DNA from 2 places in the Paraburkholderia sp. A1BS-2L genome. Region 1 is predicted to be linked to the other one. Evidence: riboswitches for the same ligand, from Rfam matches in the RefSeq annotation. Region 1 holds a riboswitch; the other holds the start of a gene.
The links. Region 1 has a riboswitch for manganese ahead of P5W98_RS10500 (TMEM165/GDT1 family protein). Riboswitches for the same ligand answer to the same signal wherever they lie in the genome.
Positions count from the first base shown of each region.

Region 2: it holds a riboswitch for manganese, as region 1 does, so the genes downstream of both, P5W98_RS31125 (sodium:calcium antiporter) here and P5W98_RS10500 (TMEM165/GDT1 family protein) in region 1, are expected to answer to the same signal.

Region 1 covers NZ_CP120428.1:2,316,246-2,326,039, forward strand. Annotated here, with positions in the region: gene xdhB (xanthine dehydrogenase molybdopterin binding subunit) at 1-872, shown strand, start outside; gene xdhC (xanthine dehydrogenase accessory protein XdhC) at 885-2,042, shown strand; gene P5W98_RS10490 (adenosine deaminase) at 2,077-3,129, shown strand; gene guaD (guanine deaminase) at 3,280-4,587, shown strand; yybP-ykoY riboswitch at 4,659-4,806, shown strand; gene P5W98_RS10500 (TMEM165/GDT1 family protein) at 4,898-5,470, shown strand; gene P5W98_RS10505 (DUF4136 domain-containing protein) at 5,511-6,194, opposite strand; gene pepN (aminopeptidase N) at 6,454-9,153, shown strand; gene P5W98_RS10515 (class 1 fructose-bisphosphatase) at 9,409-9,794, shown strand, end outside.
Region 2 covers NZ_CP120431.1:271,212-281,005, forward strand. Annotated here, with positions in the region: gene glpD (glycerol-3-phosphate dehydrogenase) at 1-1,037, shown strand, start outside; gene glpK (glycerol kinase GlpK) at 1,070-2,575, shown strand; gene P5W98_RS31120 (MIP/aquaporin family protein) at 2,696-3,412, shown strand; gene P5W98_RS31125 (sodium:calcium antiporter) at 3,464-4,468, opposite strand; yybP-ykoY riboswitch at 4,553-4,730, opposite strand; gene P5W98_RS31130 (alkyl/aryl-sulfatase) at 4,801-6,735, opposite strand; gene P5W98_RS31135 (GMC family oxidoreductase) at 6,782-8,455, opposite strand; gene P5W98_RS31140 (acyl-CoA dehydrogenase) at 8,723-9,794, opposite strand, start outside.

The sequences.
Region 1 (9,794 bases):
TCGCGCAGTTGCGCGTGAGCGCCACCGACACGTCGAAGGTGGCGAACACGTCCGCCACCGCCGCCTCGACCGGCAGCGACCTGAACGGCAAGGCCGCCGAAGACGCGGCGCTCGCGATCCGCACGCGCCTCGCCACGCTCGCCGCCACGCAGTACGGCGGCGCGCCCGAAAACGTCGCGTTCGAAGATGGCCTGGTGCGAGTGAACGGCAAGGCGATCGCCTTCGCCGAGTTCGTAGAAACCGCGTATCTGAAGCGCGTGCAACTGTGGTCCGACGGCTTTTACGCCACGCCCACGGTCCATTGGGACGCGCGCACGCTCACCGGCCATCCGTTCTATTACTTTGCCTATGGCGCGGCGGTGTCGGAAGTGGTCGTCGACACGCTCACGGGCGAATGGAAGCTCGTGCGCGCCGACCTGCTGCACGACGCCGGCCAGTCGATCAACCCGGCCATCGACATCGGCCAGGTGGAAGGCGGGTTCATCCAGGGCATGGGCTGGCTCACGAGCGAGGAGCTGTGGTGGAACCGCGACGGCAAGCTCATGACGCACGCGCCCTCCACCTATAAGATTCCGGCGATCAGCGATACGCCCGCGGCGTTTCACGTCCAGCTCTATCGCAACGAAAACGCCGAGCCCACTGTGTTCCGTTCGAAGGCCGTGGGCGAGCCGCCCTTGCTGCTGCCGTTCTCGGTGCTGCTCGCGATCCGCGAGGCAATCGGCGCGGCCGTGCCCGAGGCCCGCGAAGCCGCGCCGCTCAATGCGCCCGCCACGCCCGAGGCGATCCTTCATGCAATCGGGGCGCTCGACGCCCTGCGCGAGCACGCGGCAAGCGTGCCGGCCGCCGCCCCAACAGAAGCTGTCGTCAAGTAGGAGAACCGCCCGATGCAAGCCTGGGTCACCGACCTTCAACACCTGCTAGCGCACGGCGATGCCGCCGTGCTCGTGACCGTCGCGCGCGCCGAAGGCTCGGTGCCGCGCGAAGCCGGCACGAAGATGATCGTCACGCGCGAAGCGGCCCGTCATACGATCGGCGGCGGCCATCTCGAATGGAAGGCCATCGAGACCGCGCGCCAGGTATTGCGCGACGGCATGCGCACGCCGCATGCGCGCCGCCTCGAGCGATTCGCGCTCGGGCCGAGCCTCGGCCAGTGCTGCGGCGGAGCAGTCGTCCTTGCGTTCGAGCGGCTCGACGTCTCCGACCTCGGCTGGCTCGCCACGCTGGCCCGCCGGCTCGCGGCGGGCGCCTCGACGGTTCGTAGCGTATCATTCCGCTCCTCGCGGAATGGAGCGCCTTCCGGCACAGAAACCGACCTGACGGATGCCTCGGCGGCCGATACAGTTTTGCTTTCGGAACCCGAGCCCGGCGTGGAATCGCCCGATTGCCTGCTGTGGGACACGGGCGCGCCGGGCGATGGTAACCATCACGACGACGGCACGATGCTGCTCACCGAAACGATCGCGCCCAACGAGCGGCCCGTCGTGCTGTTCGGCGCGGGCCATGTGGGCGCGGCGCTCGTGCGCGTGCTCGGCACGCTGCCCTGCCGGGTGCGCTGGGTGGACGAGCGCGACGCCGCGTTTCCCTCGCCGGAAGCGTTCGCGGCGCTCAATGCGCCCAACGTCACGATCGATGCCAACGACGCACCTGACGAAGCCATTGACGCTGCCCCGCCGGGCACGAGCTTCATCGTGATGACGCACGATCATTCGCGTGACCTCGATCTTGCCGAGCGCATCCTGCGTCGCGGCGACTTCCTGTTCTTCGGCATGATCGGCTCGCACACGAAGCGCAAGCAGTTCGAGCACCGGCTCGCCGCGCGCGGCATCGATCCGCTGCAGATCGCGCGCATGCACTGCCCGCTCGGCGTGGACGGCATCGTCGACAAGTCGCCCGAAGTCATCGCGATCTCGGCCGCCGCGCAATTGCTGCAGGCGATCGAGGCGTCGGCGGCGGCCGCCGGCACGCCTGGGCATGCAGCCGTTGCGGTTACCGGCACGTCCGCTACCGGAACGTCCGCTACCGGCACGATCCATTCCGCGTGATGTCAACCACTGAACGCAACCGATCGATCCAACCATGACCATCACGCCCACCGTCAACCCGTTCGCAGCGCTCGTACAAAAAGCGGCGCGCGCGCCGAAGGCCGAGCTGCACATCCACATCGAAGGCTCGCTCGAACCCGAGCTGATCTTCGCGCTCGCGCAGCGCAATCACGTCGAGCTCGCTTACGAGTCGATCGAAGCGCTGCGCGCGGCCTACGCGTTCACCGACCTGCAGTCGTTCCTCGACATCTATTACGCAGGCGCGAGCGTGCTGCTCAACGAGCAGGACTTCTACGACATGACGATGGCCTACTGCGAGCGCGCGCTCGCGGACAACGTCGTGCACACCGAAATATTCTTCGATCCGCAAACGCACACCGAACGCGGCGTGCCGATCGAAACGGTGGTCGCGGGCGTCGACCGCGCACTCGCCGACGCCGAAAAACGCGGCCTCACGAGCAAGCTGATCCTCTGCTTCCTGCGCCATCTGAGCGAAGCCGACGCGCTCGCCACCTTCGATGCCGCGCTGCCGCTGTTCGCGCGCTATCCGCGCATGATCGGCGTGGGTCTCGATTCGTCGGAGCGCGGCCATCCGCCCTCGAAATTCGAGCGCGTGTTCGCGAAGGCGCGCGCGCAAGGGCTGAAGCTCGTCGCGCATGCCGGAGAGGAAGGCCCGCCCGCCTATATCTACGAGGCGCTCGATCTGCTCAAGGTCGACCGCGTCGACCACGGCGTACGCAGCATCGAGGACAAGGCGCTCGTCACGCGCCTCGCCGACACGCGCGTCGCGCTCACCGTCTGCCCGCTTTCGAACCTGAAGCTCTGCGTGTTCGACGACATGACGAAGCACACGCTCAAAAAGCTGCTCGACGAAGGCGTCGCGGTGACCGTCAATTCCGACGATCCCGCGTACTTCGGCGGCTACGTGAACGAGAACTTCAGCGCCATCATCACGGCGCTGCAGCTCGACGACCAAGAGGTGTACACGATCCTGCGCAACAGCTTCGAGGCGTCTTTCGTGACGCCCGAGGAACGCGCCGCGCTGATCGCGCAGCTCGATCGGTACTGGAGCGGCGCCGTGGCCTGATCCCGCGCAGCTCCCCAAGCTTAAGGCTTCACCCTTGATGAGGACCGGCGCGCCAGCGCCGGCCCCAGGGCTTTTGCGCGCCGCGTTTTCAGGAGCGGTGCGCATACATACGGCTCATGAACACCTGAATTTTTCGGAGACGAAGTTCCCATGACTCAATCGGCTTATCGCGCAAAACTGTTGACGTTCACCGGCGACCCCGCGCAATCGCCCGACGCTGCCGTCTTCCACGAAGACGGCGTGGTGATCGTCGAGAACGGCCGCGTGGTCGCATCGGGCGCATGGTCCGAGCTCAGCGCTCGCGTGGCTGAAGGCGCGACGGTGCACAACCTGCGCGACAAGCTGATCGTGCCGGGCTTCATCGACACGCACATTCACTACCCGCAGACCGACATGATCGCCTCGCCGGCGCCGGGCCTGCTGCCGTGGCTCGAGACCTACACGTTCCCGACCGAGCGCGGCTTCGCCAATGAAAACGTGGCGTTCGAGACGGCGCGCTTTTTCGTCGACGAACTGCTCTCGTGCGGCACGACCACGGCGCTCGTCTACTGCTCGGTGCACAAGCAATCGGCCGATGCGCTGTTCACGGCGAGCGAGTCCCGGAACATGCGCATGATCGCGGGCAAGGTCCTGATGGACCGCAACTGCCCCGAGTTCCTGCGCGACACGCCCCAGACCGGCTACGACGACAGCGCCGAACTCATCTCGCGCTGGCATAACAACGGCCGCCAGATGTACGCGCTCACGCCGCGCTTCGCGCCCACCTCGACCGAGGCGCAGCTCGAAGCGTGCGAGGCGCTCGCGAAGGCGCACGGCGACATCTTCATTCAGAGCCACGTCGCCGAAAATCTCGACGAAGTGAAGTGGGTGAAGGAACTGTTCCCGCGCCAGCGCAGCTATCTCGATGTCTACGATCATTACGGACTCCTGCGCCGCCGCGCCGTGTACGGCCACTGCATCTGGCTCGACGACGAAGACCGCCGCCGCATGGCGCAAACCGGCACGGTCGCGGCGCACTGCCCGACCTCGAACCTGTTCCTCGGCAGCGGCCTGTTCGACTTCGACAAGGCCCAGGCCACCGAGTTGCCCGTCACACTCGCGACAGACGTGGGCGGCGGCACGTCGTTCTCGATGCTGCAAACCATGAACGAAGCGCACAAGGTCGCGCGCATGGGCGGCCATCACCTGACGGCCACGCGCATGTTCTGGCTCGCCACGGCCGGCGCGGCAGCCGCGCTCGATCTCGCCGACAAGATCGGCACGCTCGCGCCGCAAAGCGAAGCCGACTTCGTCGTGCTCGACCCGCAGGCCACCCCGCTGCTCAAGCGCCGCACCGCGCGCGCCGAATCGCTCGAAGAACTGCTGTTCGCGTTCGCGCTGCTCGGCGACGACCGCGCCGTATTCGAGACCTACGCAGCCGGTACGCGCGTGCACAGCCGCGACACGGCAAAGCGTTAAAATCCCACGGCAAATCCCCATTCCAACGGCCCCGGCGAAGCCGGGTGTCGGAAAAACCCCAATGCTATAATTCGCCGTCCATTGGGGAGTAGCCGCCCCGCTCCGTGCCGCCCGGCTAGCCTTCGGGTCTTGGCGCGCGCCGCGCATGCGCAGCGGGAGCATCCGTCAACAGACTTGGCCCGCGCGGCCATGGCGAACGCAGCCTTAGTACTCAGGCCTGGCGAGACCGATGACTCATGCCCGCCGCAACAGGGCCCGGCGGGCCGTGAGTCGTCGCCCGCATTTATCTCGGCCCGAGGATCACCAACACGTGAATCACGCCTTTCTCGTCTCGACCGGCGCAGTCGCGCTCGCCGAAATCGGCGACAAGACGCAACTGCTTTCGCTCGTGCTCGCAGCGCGCTATCGCAAGCCCATGCCGATCATTCTCGGCGTACTGGCCGCCACGCTCGTCAATCACTCGGGCGCGGGCGCGCTCGGCGCGTGGCTCGGCTCGCTCGTCACGCCCTCGGTGATGCGCTGGGCGCTCGCCGTCTCCTTCGTCGCCATGGGATTGTGGATACTCGTGCCCGACAAGCTCGACGAGGGCGAAGCCACCGTCAATCGCACGCGCCTCGGCGTGTTCGGCGCCACCGTCGTCACCTTCTTTCTCGCCGAGATGGGCGACAAGACGCAGATCGCAACCGTCGCGCTCGCCGCGCGCTTTCACGACTTCTTCGGGGTGGTGGCCGGCACGACGCTCGGCATGATGATTGCCAATGTGCCTGCGATCCTGCTGGGCGACCGCTTCGCCCACAAGCTGCCGACGGGCCTGGTGCACGGCATCGCCGCCGTGCTGTTCGTGGTGCTTGGCGTGCTCGCCATCATGGGCGTGGGCGTTTGATCGTCTGTAACGCTTGAGCCGCCACTGACGCTGGCTCCGTCTACTTTGCCGGAGCGGCCGCTGCCGGTGCGGTTCCTGGCGCCGCCGCCGGGACTTCGGCCGGCGCCCCCGTGGTCTTGTCCACGGGCAGTTTCACCTGCTGCACCGAGCCGTTCTGCAGCGGGAAGTTCGACAGTGCGCTGCGCACCAGAAACGGCATGATGTGCACGAGCGAGGGATCGTCGCCCGAGGTGCGCGCGGTGACGTTATAGACTTCCTTCCCGCCCGCCTGCTCCGTGATGCGGATGCCGAGTGCATGCGAGTACACCGGATAGCTCTGGTTCACATAAGCGGGGCCCCAGGGACCCCAAGGCCCCCACGGATTGAACGGTCCCCAGTACGGAGCCGGCCACGGGTTGTAGAACACGGGCTGCGCCACCGTGACCGTGTCCATGCGGCTGCCGTAGGCGAGGCCCACGAGATAGCGCGCCTGCCGCTCGGGCACCTGGCGGAATGCGTACGAGGAGAGCCCGTCGGCAACGAGGCTCTCGTAGGTCGATTGCTCGATGCTGTGCTGCTGGTCGGGATTGCGCGTGAACGCGTAAGTGCGCGTGGCATCGCTGCCGCCTCCCCACGCGGAGAACGCGGTCACCTGGCTCGTCACATAGGTCGTGCAGCCGGACAGCGTCACGGCAAGCGCCGCCAGCAACAGCAGCGCGCGGCGGGTCCATCGGTCGGGCATCATGGTCTTCTCGTTGCAGTCGTGGCAGTGACGACAGTTCGTCGGCGCGCGGCAAGCTTGCGGTGGTCGACACCGCAGGCCCCGATCATACTGACTCGCGCCCCAGCGGGAAAGTTCGGGCCCGCTGCGCGGCGCACGCCTGCGGGCCATCTCGGACAAGCTGCGCGAGCCTTTGTACAATGGGGCGAGCGGCCGCGTCATCGTACGCAAGGCGCGGCCTCCCTATACCGCTATCCGACCCGAAGCTTCCCCGCACGAGACCATGTCCGATACCGCCACGCCTACTGTGATCCGCCGCGAAGACTACGCGCCGCCCGCCTTCCTGATCGACACCGTCGACCTCGAATTCGACCTCGCGCCCGGACACACCGTCGTCAAGAGCACGCTGCGCGTGCGCCGCAATCCCGCTGCCAAGTCCGCGCCGCACCTCGAATTGATGGGTGAACAGCTCGAATTCATCGGCGCGCAAATCGACGGCAATGCCTGCGAAAACGTGCGTGCGCACGAACATGGCCTGACGATCGAGAACGTGCCCGACGCGTTCACGCTCACGCTCACGGGCGCCAACGACCCGGAAGCCAACACCACGCTCTCGGGGCTCTACGTATCGAGCGGCAACTTCTTCACGCAATGCGAAGCTGAAGGCTTTCGCCGCATCACCTGGTTCCTCGACCGCCCCGATGTCATGTCGACCTACACCGTCACGCTGCGCGCCGACAAGACCGCGTGCCCGGTGCTGCTCTCGAACGGCAATCTCATCGAAGCAGGCGAACTGCCCGACGGCCGCCATTATGCGAAGTGGGAAGACCCGTTCCGCAAGCCGAGCTACCTGTTCGCGCTGGTGGCCGGCAAGCTCGTGGCGCTCGAAGAGCGCATCAAGACCGGCTCGGGCAAGGAGAAGCTGCTGCAGGTGTGGGTCGAGCCGCACGATCTCGACAAGACGCGCCATGCGATGGACTCGCTGATCCACTCGATCCGCTGGGACGAGCGGCGCTTCGGCCTCGAACTGGATCTCGACCGCTTCATGATCGTCGCCGTGAGCGACTTCAACATGGGCGCGATGGAGAACAAGGGGCTCAACATCTTCAATACGAAGTACGTGCTGGCGAATCCGGAAACGGCCACCGACGTCGATTTCGCCAACATCGAGGCCGTGGTCGGCCACGAATACTTCCACAACTGGACCGGCAACCGCGTGACCTGCCGCGACTGGTTCCAGCTGAGCCTCAAGGAAGGCCTCACTGTGTTCCGCGACCAGGAATTCTCGGCGGCAATGTCGGGAGGCGACGAGAACGAAGCCGCCCGCGCGACCAAGCGCATCGAGGACGTGCGCGTGCTGCGCCAGATGCAGTTCGCCGAGGATGCAGGCCCGATGGCGCATCCGGTGCGTCCTGAAAGCTACGTCGAGATCAACAACTTCTACACGATGACGGTCTACGAGAAAGGCGCGGAAGTCGTGCGGATGTATCAGACGCTGTTCGGCCGCGACGGCTTTCGCAAGGGCATGGACCTCTACTTCCAGCGCCACGACGGCCAGGCGGTGACCTGCGACGACTTCCGCCGCGCCATGGCCGACGCCAATGGCCGCGACCTCGCGCAGTTCGAGCGCTGGTACAGCCAGGCGGGCACGCCGCGCGTCACGGTCACGACGCGTTACGACGAAGCCGCGAAGCGCTATAGCGTCACGCTCGCGCAGGGCTATGCGAACGGCTCGCCGGCCGCGCGCGACACGCAGAAGGGACCGCTCCTGATCCCGTTCGCGATCGGCCTGATCGGCCCCGATGGCGCCGACCTGCCGCTCAAGCTCGAAGGCGAATCCAGCTCCAGCATGACAGCAAGCACGACGCGCGTACTCGAACTCACCGAGGCGCAGCAGACCTTCACCTTCGTCGACATCGCCCACAAGCCCCTGCCCTCGCTGCTGCGCAACTTCTCGGCGCCGGTGATCGTGGAATACGACTATGGCAACGACGAACTCGCGTTCCTGCTCGCGCACGACAGCGATCCGTTCAACCGCTGGGAAGCGGGCCAGCGCCTTGCCACGCGCGAGTTGCTCGCGCTGGCCGCACGCGCCGCCACGCGTCAGCCGCTCGCGATGAACGATGCGCTCATCGACGCGTTTGGCCGCGTGCTCAACGACGCTTCGCTGTCGCCGTCGTTCCGCGAACTCGTGCTGATGCTGCCCTCGGAGACCTATCTCGCGGAGCAGATGGCGGAGTCGAATCCCGCCGCCGTGCACGCCGCGCGCCAGTTCGTGCGCAAGGGCCTGGCCGCGGCGCTCAAGAACGCATGGCTTGCGGCCTACGACGCCAACCTCACGCCGGGCGCCTATGAGCCCACGCCGCAAGCCGCTGGCCACCGGGGCCTGAAGAATCTCGCGCTTTCGTATCTCTCGGAACTCGACGACCCCGCCGACGCCGTGCGACTCGCCACCGCGCAAATCCACGCCGCGAACAACATGACCGACCGCGCAGCCGCGCTGTCGGCGCTGATGAACGCGGCGGCAGGCACAGGCGGCGACCAGGCGAAGCAGGCGCTCGAGGACTTCTACGCACGCTTCGAGAAGGAACCGCTCGTCATCGACAAGTGGTTCTCCCTGCAGGCGACGCAACGCGGCACGGCCCAGCGCCCGACGATCGAGACCGTGCGTGCGCTGATGCGCCACCCGGCCTTCAATCTGAAGAATCCGAACCGCGCACGCTCGCTGATCTTCAGCTTCTGCGCGGCGAATCCCGCTCAGTTCCACGCGGCGGACGGCTCGGGCTACGCGTTCTGGGCCGAACAAGTCCTCGCGCTCGACGCCATCAACCCACAGGTTGCCGCACGCCTCGCACGCAATCTCGAACTGTGGCGCCGCTTCACCCCGGCGCTGCGCGACGCGATGCGCGCCGCGCTCGAACAGGTCGCCACGCAGGCGAAATCGCGCGACGTCCGTGAGATCGTGGAAAAGGCGCTGGCGTAGGCCTCGCGCGCGGCGCCGTTGCACAGCGCCGCGCACAGCCTCGTCCTCACACCGGTCATGCACGCTGCCGGCCCTCGCGGCCGGCATTTTTGTGCGCATTTTTTCTGCATTATTTTTCCGCTCGATTTCCCGGCCGAATTTCCGTCCGACGCGTGCCCCGAGCCGATCGCGCTTATTTTCAGGATTGACCAAACGGGCCGAGCCTCGTCCAGCAGGTAGAATTGCGCTATTCCCAAGCGCATCTGGAGTCCTGCAATGGCTTTGCACCGTCGTACCACCCTCACGAAATACCTGATCGAGCAGCAGCGCGAGCATCGCAACCTGCCGGCCGATCTGCGTCTGCTGATCGAAGTTGTCGCGCGCGCGTGCAAGGCGATCAGCTACAACGTCAGCAAGGGCGCCCTCGGCGACGCGCTCGGCACCGCAGGCAGCGAAAATGTTCAGGGCGAAGTGCAGAAGAACCTCGACATTTTGTCGAACGAAATCCTGCTCGACGCCAACGAATGGGGCGGCAACCTCGCGGCCATGGCGTCCGAGGAAATGGAAACCTTCTTCCCGATCCCGGCCAATTATCCGAAGGGCGAATATCTGCTCGTGTTCGACCCGCTCGACGGCTCGTCAAACATCGACGTGAACGTCTC
Region 2 (9,794 bases), on a different replicon from region 1:
CGCAGGAGCGCGGCGCGCGGATTCTCACGCGCACCAAGCTCGTTGGCGCGCAGCGCGTGAATGGCGAATGGCTGGCGACCCTGCGCCGCCCCGACGGCAGCACCTTCGACGTGCGCGCGCGCGCGGTGGCCAATGCGGCGGGCCCATGGGTGGGCGAGGTGCTGCACGGCGCGCTCGGGCGCGGCGCGCAGCACAGCGTACGCCTCGTGAAGGGCAGCCATATCGTGACGAAGCGTCTATTCGATCATGACCACGCCTACATTTTCCAGAATCCGGACAAGCGCATCGTCTTCGCGATTCCTTACGAGCACGACTTCACGCTGATCGGCACGACCGACGTGGAATACCGCAGCGATCCCGCGAAAGTCTCGATCGACGGCGACGAAACGCGCTATCTGTGCGAGTCGATCAACCGCTATTTCAAGCGCAAGATCTCGCCCGCCGACGTGCACTGGACCTACTCGGGCGTGCGGCCGCTGCTCGAAGAAGAGGGCACGAAGAATGCGTCGGCGGTCACGCGCGACTATCGTCTGGAGATGGACGACACCGAAGGCGCGCCGCTGCTCTCCGTGTTCGGCGGCAAGATCACCACGTTTCGCAAGCTCGCGGAAGAAGCCGGCGACAGGCTGTGCCGCGTGCTGGGCAGCAACGCGCCGGGCTGGACCGCCGGCGAGCCGCTGCCGGGCGGCGACATCGCGAACGCGCGTTTCGCGCCCTTCGCCGAAGGCTTCGCGGGTCGCCACGCCTGGCTGCCCGCGCCGCTCGCGCTGCGTTACGCGCGCGCTTACGGCACGCGCGCTGAGCGCCTGATCGGCAAGGCTGCGTCGCTCGAAGAACTGGGGCCGCAGATTGCCCCAGGCATTTACGAGGCCGAATTGCGCTATTTGCGTGATACCGAGTGGGCGACCTGCGCCGAGGACGTGCTCTGGCGCCGCTCGAAGCTCGGCTTGCACGTGGCGTCGGGCACGCTGGAGGCGGTCACGGCGGCGCTCGAAGCGTGGTTTGCCGCGAGCCGCGCGCCGCACATCGCGGCGTGAATCAAAACTACTCACGGATGGAGATAAGAGACATGCAGGACCAACAGTACATTCTTGCGCTCGACCAGGGCACCACGAGTTCGCGTGCGATGCTGTTCGACCGGCAGGGCCATATCGTCTCGATGGCCCAGAAGGAGTTCGAGCAGATTTATCCGCGTCCGGGCTGGGTCGAGCACGATCCGCAGGAAATCTGGTCGACCCAGGCGGGCGTGGCCGCCGAAGCCGTTACGCGCGTGGGACTGAACGGCACCAATATCGACGCCATTGGCATCACGAACCAGCGCGAAACCACCATCGTCTGGGACCGCGAGACCGGCCATCCCATCTACAACGCGATCGTCTGGCAGGACCGCCGCACGGCCGGCTTCTGCGATCAACTCAAGGCACAAGGCCTCGAAGCCATGGTGCGCGCGAAGACCGGTCTGCCGATCGACGCGTACTTCTCGGCCACCAAGATCCGCTGGATTCTCGACAACGTGGAAGGCGCGCGCGAAAAGGCGCGTCGAGGCTTGCTCGCGTTTGGCACCGTCGACAGCTGGCTCGTCTGGAATTTCACGAAGCACGAATTGCACGTGACCGACGTGACCAACGCCTCGCGCACGATGCTGTTCAATATCCACACGCGCAAATGGGACGACGAGCTGCTCGACGCGCTCGATATTCCGCGCAGCATGCTTCCCGAAGTTCGTTCGTCATCCGAAGTGTATGGGCCGACCAAAACCACGGTATTCGCGTCGAAGATTCCGCTCGCAGGCATTGCCGGCGACCAGCAGGCGGCGCTGTTCGGCCAGATGTGCACGGCCTCCGGCATGGTGAAGAATACCTACGGCACGGGCTGCTTCCTCATGATGAACACGGGCACGAAGCCCATCGAGTCGAAGAACAATCTCGTGACGACCATTGCGTGGCAGATTGGCGACGAGGTGAACTATGCGCTCGAAGGCAGCATCTTTATCGCTGGTGCCGTGGTGCAATGGCTGCGCGACGGCATGGGCCTCATCAAGAGCGCGGCGGAAGTCGAAGCCCTTGCGGCGAGCGTGCCGCACACGGATGGTGTGTATCTGGTGCCGGCCTTCGCTGGCCTTGGCGCGCCGCACTGGAACGCGCACGCGCGCGGCTCGCTCTTTGGCGTGACGCGCGGCACGACCGCAGCGCACGTCGCGCGCGCCGCGCTCGATTCGATCGCGTATCAATCGCTCGACGTGCTCGCTGCCATGGAGGCCGATTCGGGCATCAGCGTAGGCGAGTTGCGCGTGGACGGCGGGGCGAGCGCCAATAACCTGCTCATGCAGTTCCAGGCAGACCTGCTGGGAGTGGATGCCGTGCGTCCGCGGATTACCGAAACCACCGCGCTAGGCGCGGCCTATCTCGCTGGCCTCGCGACCGGCTACTGGAAAAGCGTGAACGAACTGCAGAGCCAGTGGCATGTGGACAAGCGTTTCTCGCCCGCCATGCCGCCATCGCAGGTGGACGCCTGTCGCGCGGGATGGCAGCGCGCGGTGCGCGCCGCCAAGGCTTGGGCCGACGACACGCAGTAACGCCGCGGCGACATCCGGCCAAAGAACTCGAACGAGTCAACGTAACCCAATACCGAAGGGCCGCGCAGCCAGCACTGCGCTGGTCTCGCGTCCATTTCGGAATCCTGAGAAATAATCAGAATGTCACCATACATTGCTGAATTCATCGGCACGGCCATACTCGTACTGCTAGGCAACGGCGCGGTCGCCAACGTGCTGCTCGCAAAGACCAAAGGCAAGGGCGCCGACCTCATCGTCATCGTGATGGGCTGGGCGATGGCCGTGTTCGTGGCCGTGTACGTCACCGCATCGTACAGCGGCGCGCATCTGAACCCGATCGTGACGATCAGCCTCGCGCTCACTGGCAAGTTCGCATGGTCGAAGGTGTGCGGCTACATCGTCGCCCAGATGCTCGGCGGCATGGCGGGCGCGTTCCTCGTGTGGCTCGCTTATCGCCAGCACTTCGCGAACGAAGCCGATGCCGATCTCAAGCTCGCCGTGTTCTGCACCGCGCCTGCGATCCGTAGCGTGCGGCACAACGTGATGACCGAAGCCATCTGTACCTTCGTGCTGATCCTCGGCGTACTGTATCTGGCCTCGCCGCAGGTGGGCCTGGGCGCGCTCGATGCATTGCCGGTTGGCCTGCTCGTGCTCGGCATCGGCATTTCGCTGGGCGGCCCCACGGGCTACGCCATGAGCCCGGCGCGCGATCTCTCGCCGCGCATCATGCATGCGCTGCTGCCGATCCCGGGCAAGCGAGACAGCGACTGGCGCTATGCGTGGATTCCCGTGCTCGGACCGCTGCTGGGCGGCGTGGCGGCTGCGTCGCTGTATCTGTATCTGCATGCGACGCATTGAGGGTCGTGGGGCGGCGGTTTCGCAACGTGTTGCGCAACCGCCGCAAGCCAATCACTTCGGAATCACCCACAGCATGCCCGCAAACACCGCATAGAGCCAGCCCACATGCGTAAGCTGGCGGCTATGCACTTGCGGCGCACGGAACGCCCATTGCAGGAACAGGATGGCGAGCATCGTCGTGGCCGCGGCAAGAATCGACGGCGCACCCAGGTGCCACGGCGTGAAGAACAAGCCGAATGCGGTTGGAATGGTCGCCTGGATCATCATCGCGCCGCTGATGTTCGCGAGCGCGAGCCGCTCCTTGCCCTGACGCACCCAGATGATCGCGTTCATGATTTCCGGCAGCTCGGTGGCGATCGGGCTGAAGAGCAGCGCAGTCAATTGCGGGCTCAGGCCGAGCCACGGTCCTACTTTACCGATCTGCTGCACGAACAGGTGCGAGGCGAAGAAGATCACGACCAGCGCGCCCAGGGTCTGGAGCAGGACCCAGAACAGCGACGGGTCCGCATCGCGCGGACGCAGCTTGAGCGGCTCGAGCCCCACGTCTTCGATCTCATCGCCATCGTCGCTCAGCTCCTTCCAGCAATAGAGCGCGTAGGCCGCGAGAAACGCAATGCCGAGAATGGGCTTGAAACTGAACACCACGAGTCCGAGCCCGATTTTCGCCACGAAGATCGCGAGGAACCAGAGCTGGTCGCGGCGCAGGTGGCGCGTATCGGCGTCGACGGTGCCGGCGCCTGCACGGCCCGCGCGCGCGACCGTCGCCAGCAACGCGACGCCCACCACCGCATAGGCGACGGTGCTGAGCGCGAGCGGCCCGCCAATGGCCGCGCCAATGCCGATTTCCTTGTGGGCCGGATCGGTGCCGAACGCAACGGCTACGAGCGTGACCACGCTTTCGGGCAGCGCCGTGCCGAACGCGGCAAGGATCGTGCCGGTGGCCGTCTGCGTGACCTTGAGCTTCTGGCCGAGCCACTCGACGGCATTGACGAAGGTTTCGCAGGATAGATAGATGATGCCGGCGGCGGCAATGAGCAGGGCGAACGTCCAGATCATGACGAGCGCTCCGTCGTGCGGGGGTGTGCGACTGCGATCGCGTGGCGGCGTGAAAAGCGGTGCATGGGAAACGGCATTCCTCGGGCTGGACGGACGGACCAATGACGCAATCCCCCCGCCCAGCCCGGGTATGAAGGATGACGTCATAGGTCTCGTCAGGCCGAAGAACGGCTGCCGGCGCCATGGCACAGCGTGCCAATTATGTTGACGGCGGCGCGACACGCATCGCGCGTGACGCAGACTACTCCCCTAAGACCGGCGCATTATAGCCGACGAATGCGGTTGTGCGGGAGGGGGCTCGTTTCATGGCGTAGTTCGTCGGCACATCTGCGTCACGGTTCCACGACGTTGAAATCGCCGTCGAATTTGTCGAGGGTCCCTAGCATGGCGCGGAACAGTTCGACCTTGCCGTCCAGCTGGATTTCGCGCGCAAGTACGGCTTCCTGAAAGCCCGTTTCCCCGCAGAGGATCCGGTTGAGCGTTTGCCTCGACATGGTCACGCTCAGATCGGTGCGTTCGTTTGGCGATGTGTAGCACCACGTCAACGCCCCATTCTGGAGATTCAGTTTGAACTGCTTATCGATGTCGCTGAAACGCCACGCAATGCGCATGTTCAGATGCTGCGCCTTCAGGCCATCGACACGAACGGCGAAATAGTCGAAGAACATTTCCTCGGTAATCGCGCTGACCATGTCGGCACTGCGGCTGCCGAATTCGGTCGAAGCATCTCGCCCTTCGCGCAGTTCGCGCGCGCCGAGCAGGAACGCGTTGCGCCACGTTGCCGATTGGGCCTGATACCCCATCTGTTCGAGCGCAGCAGCACCCAGTTCGCGCGCTTCGCGCAACTGCGGCTGTGCAAACACCAGGTGGTTCATGCACTGGGCGACCCAACGGTACTCGCCTTGATCGAAATCTCGACGCGCGCGCTCGAGCATGGCATCGGCTCCGCCCATGTACTCGACATAGCGCGGTGCGGAAGCCTCCGGAGGCAGGGCGTGCAGGTTAGCCGGATTGCCGTCGTACCAACCCAGGTAATGCTGATAGATGGCTTTGACGTTGTGCACGACAGCGCCGTAGTAGCCGTGCGCATGCCACTTCGAACGCAACTCGTCCGGCAGGCGAATCTGCTCGGCGATTTCAACGGCGTTCAAGCCGTGGTTCATGAGGCGCACAGTCTGGTCGTGCAGGAATTTGTAGAGATCCCGCTGCGCCTCCAGGTAATCGACGATGCGCTCGTTGCCCCAGGTCGGCCAGTTGTGCTGCGCGAACACGACCTCGGCTTCGCGCCCGTAGCGCTCCAGCGACTCGCCCAGGTATCGCGACCACGATTGCGCGTTGCGTACCTGCGCGCCTCGCAGCGGACACAGATTGTGCAGCGACCGCGTGCCGTTCTCGGCCAGGTTGAGCGCGCGCTCCTGCGGGAACCAGAAGTGCATCTCGGCGGGCGCTTCGCTTTCGGGCGTGAGCTGAAACACGATTTCGACGCCGTCGATCACATGCGATTCGGTCATTTGCATGATCAGCTTTGTCGGTGGAATCAGCGTGATCGTGCCGCGCGGAATATTCTTGCCCATGCCCGCATCGATCTGGCAGCAGGCATTGCGCGCGAGCGTATGGCCAAACTGGAATTGTGCGCGCCGCGCCATGGCCGTGCCCGCCATCACGTTTTCCGACACCGCTTCTTCCATGAATCCAGCGGGCGCGATGACCTGCGCCTTGCCGGCCACGACATCCGCTTCGTCCACGACGCCTCGCACACCGCCGAAGTGATCGGCATGGCTGTGGCTGTAGATGACCGCCACGACAGGGCGCCTCGGACGATGCGCGAAATACAGCTCGAGCGCGGCGGCAGCGGTTTCCTTGCACGTGAGCGGATCGATCACGATCAGGCCGGTCTCGCCTTCGATGAACGTCACGTTGGAAACGTCGAAGCCACGCACCTGATAGATGCGCTCGGTCACGCTGAAGAGACCGTGCAGCCTGTTCAGCCGCGCATGGCGCCACAGACCGGGATGCGCGGTGGGCGGCGCGGCTTGCTCGTCGAGAAAGCCATAATCGGCGAGGCTCCAGATCAGTTGCCCGTATGCGCCGCGAATCTCCGCATCGGCTATGGTGCCGATAAAGCCGTGCTGTGCATCGGCGACTTCAATCGGATCGTCGGGCGGCAGGTCGTTCAGCGCGTGCTGTTGCGCGGCGATGGTCGCCTCGGTTGCGGGAAGCGGCCCGGGCAGCGCCCGCTGGGCTTCTTGCTTGATCGGATGTTGCATCGTGTGTCTCCCAGATTCTGCCGGCGCCTTGCCGACGATATTCTCGCTATGCCCGGCGTTGTGCGGCGCGAATCATGTCGGCGGCCTTTTCGCCGATCATCATGGCCGGAGCGTTGGTGTTGCCGCCGATCAGCGTTGGCATGATCGAGCAGTCCACCACGCGCAGACTTTCCACGCCTCGCACGCGCAGTTCGGGATCGACGACCGCGTGCGGGTCCGCGTCGCGCCCCATCTTGCAGGTGCCTACCGGGTGATACAGGCAATCGGCGTGACCGCGCACGAAAGCGCGCACGCTGGCTTCATCGGCGAAGCTCTCGCTTTTCATTTCGCGGCCGCCCAGGTTCTTCAGCGCAGGCTGCCCGAAGATATTGCGCATGATGTGGATGCCGGCTATCAGCGTTTCCATGTCGCGTGGCGCGCTCATCAGCCGTGTGTCGATCAGCGGCGCTTCGCGCATGTCGGGCGAGCGCAGGCGCACGACGCCGCGGCTTTCGGGGCGCAGCACGCATACGTGCCCCGAGTAGCCGTGGCCGAGCTTGCGTCGGCTGCCCATGTTGCGATTGCCGATCAGGGCGACGGTGAACACAAGGTTGAGGTCGGGGCGATCGAGCTCGGGGCGGCTCTTCACAAACGCGCCTGCTTCGACGAAGTTGGACGTCAGCATGCCGGTACGTTCGCGCCGATAGCGGCGGATCTCCTTGAGGAGACGCAGGCCGCCGCGCAGCGTCGCGCCGAACAGATCGGTGCTGTCGAGTTGCGTGTTGAGCACGATGTCCAGATGATCCTGGAGGTTTTCGCCCACCCCGGGCAGGTCGTGGAGCACCTCGACGCCCATTTCGCGCAGATGCGCGGCAGGCCCGATGCCCGAGGCCAGCAAGAGCTGCGGCGAATTGAATACGCCGCCGCTCACGATCACTTCACGCCGTGCGCGCAGGACGTGTTGCACGCCATCGCGCACGACCCGCACGCCCACCGCGCGCCGCCCTTCGAAGACGAGGCGCAGCGCCCGGGTGCCGGTCAGCACTGCCAGGTTATTACGGCCGAAGTTGTAGTGGCCGTTCGTGGTCTTGCCCCGGTGCAGATAGGCACGCGCCGCGTTCCAGCGCTCGCCGTTGTGCTGCGTGACCTGGTAGTAGCCGAAGCCTTCCTGCTCGGCGCCGTTGAAGTCGTCGTTCAGCGCATGGCCCGCTTGCTGCGCGGCTTGCAGGAAGTGATGGCAGAAAGGATTGGGCGAACGCAGGTCGTTCACATAAAGCGGGCCGTCCGTGCCGTGCCACGGATTGTCGGTGCCGGCGAAGCGAGTGTTGTTCTCGCTGCGCTTGAAGTAGGGCAGGACGTCGTCGTAGCTCCAGCCCTCGCAGCCGAGCGCGGCCCAGTCGTCGTAATCCTTGCGATGGCCGCGGATATAGACCATGCCATTGAGTGACGAAGAGCCGCCCAGCACCCGGCCGCGCGGCTGATAGCTGGTGCGGCCGCCGAGCGCCGGCTGTGGCTCGGTGTAGTAGCCATAGTTGTAGGGGCCAGGCTTGACGACGGTTTTGGCGAGGCCGATGGGCGTCCAGATCAGGTAATGGTCGTCCGGGCCGCCATTCTCGATCACGGCGACGCGCACCGTTGGATCGTCTGCGAGGCGGCCCGCCACGGCACAGCCGGCCGATCCGGCGCCGATCACCAGATAATCGTATTCGCCCGCCACGGGCACGGCGGAGGGTGAGCTCATGGGTGTCCCCTGTCGTGGATACGGCGTCATGCGTCGTCCACTTTGGTGGTAGTGCGCGAAATCCCGCAGGCGGCCCGAAGCGGGTTCGGGGCGGCGCAGGGTCTGTCTCCTCTGATGTGACTCTGCCCGCGCTGGCGGCGTGGGCAGAACGGCTTTCAGGGTAAGGACAGCGCGCGGGGGGGACACCCCCCCAGTCAGGTAGGTGGGGGAGCGCGGCGGGCAGGTTTGCTGGCGCTCAAGTGCTTTGAGCGGCGCACGACCGCCGGATTAGAACCAGGCATCCTGCATGTCGAGCGTCGTGCGGTCGAGCGAGGCGAGCAGATCGAACTGTGCGCCCGTCTTCGGCAGCTCCCAGGCGAAGAAGTATTTGGCGGCGGCGAGCTTGCCGCGATAGAAGCTGGCCTCATCGTCGTTTTTGCCGCCTTCCTCGCTTGTGCCGCTTGTGCGCGCAAGCGCCGCGCGCGCGGTGAGCGCCTGTTCGAGCCAGACCCACGCGACCACCACGTGCCCGAACGCTTCCAGATACACCGACGCATTGGCGAGCGCGACGCTCGGGTCGCCGGCCGACCAGAGCGTTTGCGTGACATCGACAAGACGATTCAGCGCCGCTTCAAGCGAGCGCGCATACGCGGCATCCTGCTTGTCGCCGCTCGACAGTGCGCGGTCCGTCGTAGCCTGCACACATTGCACGAATAGCTTCAGCGCCGCGCCGTTCTTGATCGTGACCTTGCGGCCCAGCAGGTCGAGGCCCTGGATGCCGTGCGTGCCCTCGTGAATCGGGTTGAGGCGGTTGTCGCGGTAGAACTGCTCGACGTTGTATTCGCGCGTATAGCCATAGCCGCCGTGCACCTGGATCGCGAGATCATTGGCGGCGAGGCACCACTGCGAGGGCCAGCTCTTCGCTATCGGCGTGAGCAGGTCGAGCAGCAGCGTGAGCGGCTCGCGCGCCGCGTCGTCGGCGGCAGCGCGCGCTTCGTCCACCAGTTGCGCGCACCAGAGATTGAGCGCGAGCGCGCCTTCTACATAGCTCTTTTGCGCGAGCAGCATGCGGCGCACGTCGGCGTGCTCGATCAGTCTGATCTGCGGCGAAGCCGGGTCCTTGCCTGCCGCGCCCACGCTGCGCCCCTGTGGACGATTGCGCGCGTAGTCGAGCGCATGCAGATAGCCGGTATAGCCGAGCATGGTCGCCCCGAGACCCACGCCGATGCGCGCCTCGTTCATCATATGGAACATGTACGTGAGGCCCTGGTGCGGCTCGCCCACGAGATAGCCGATAGCGCCCGCGCGCCCGCCCGGCGCGTACTTCGTGCCCTCGCCGAAATTGAGCAGGCAGTTTGTC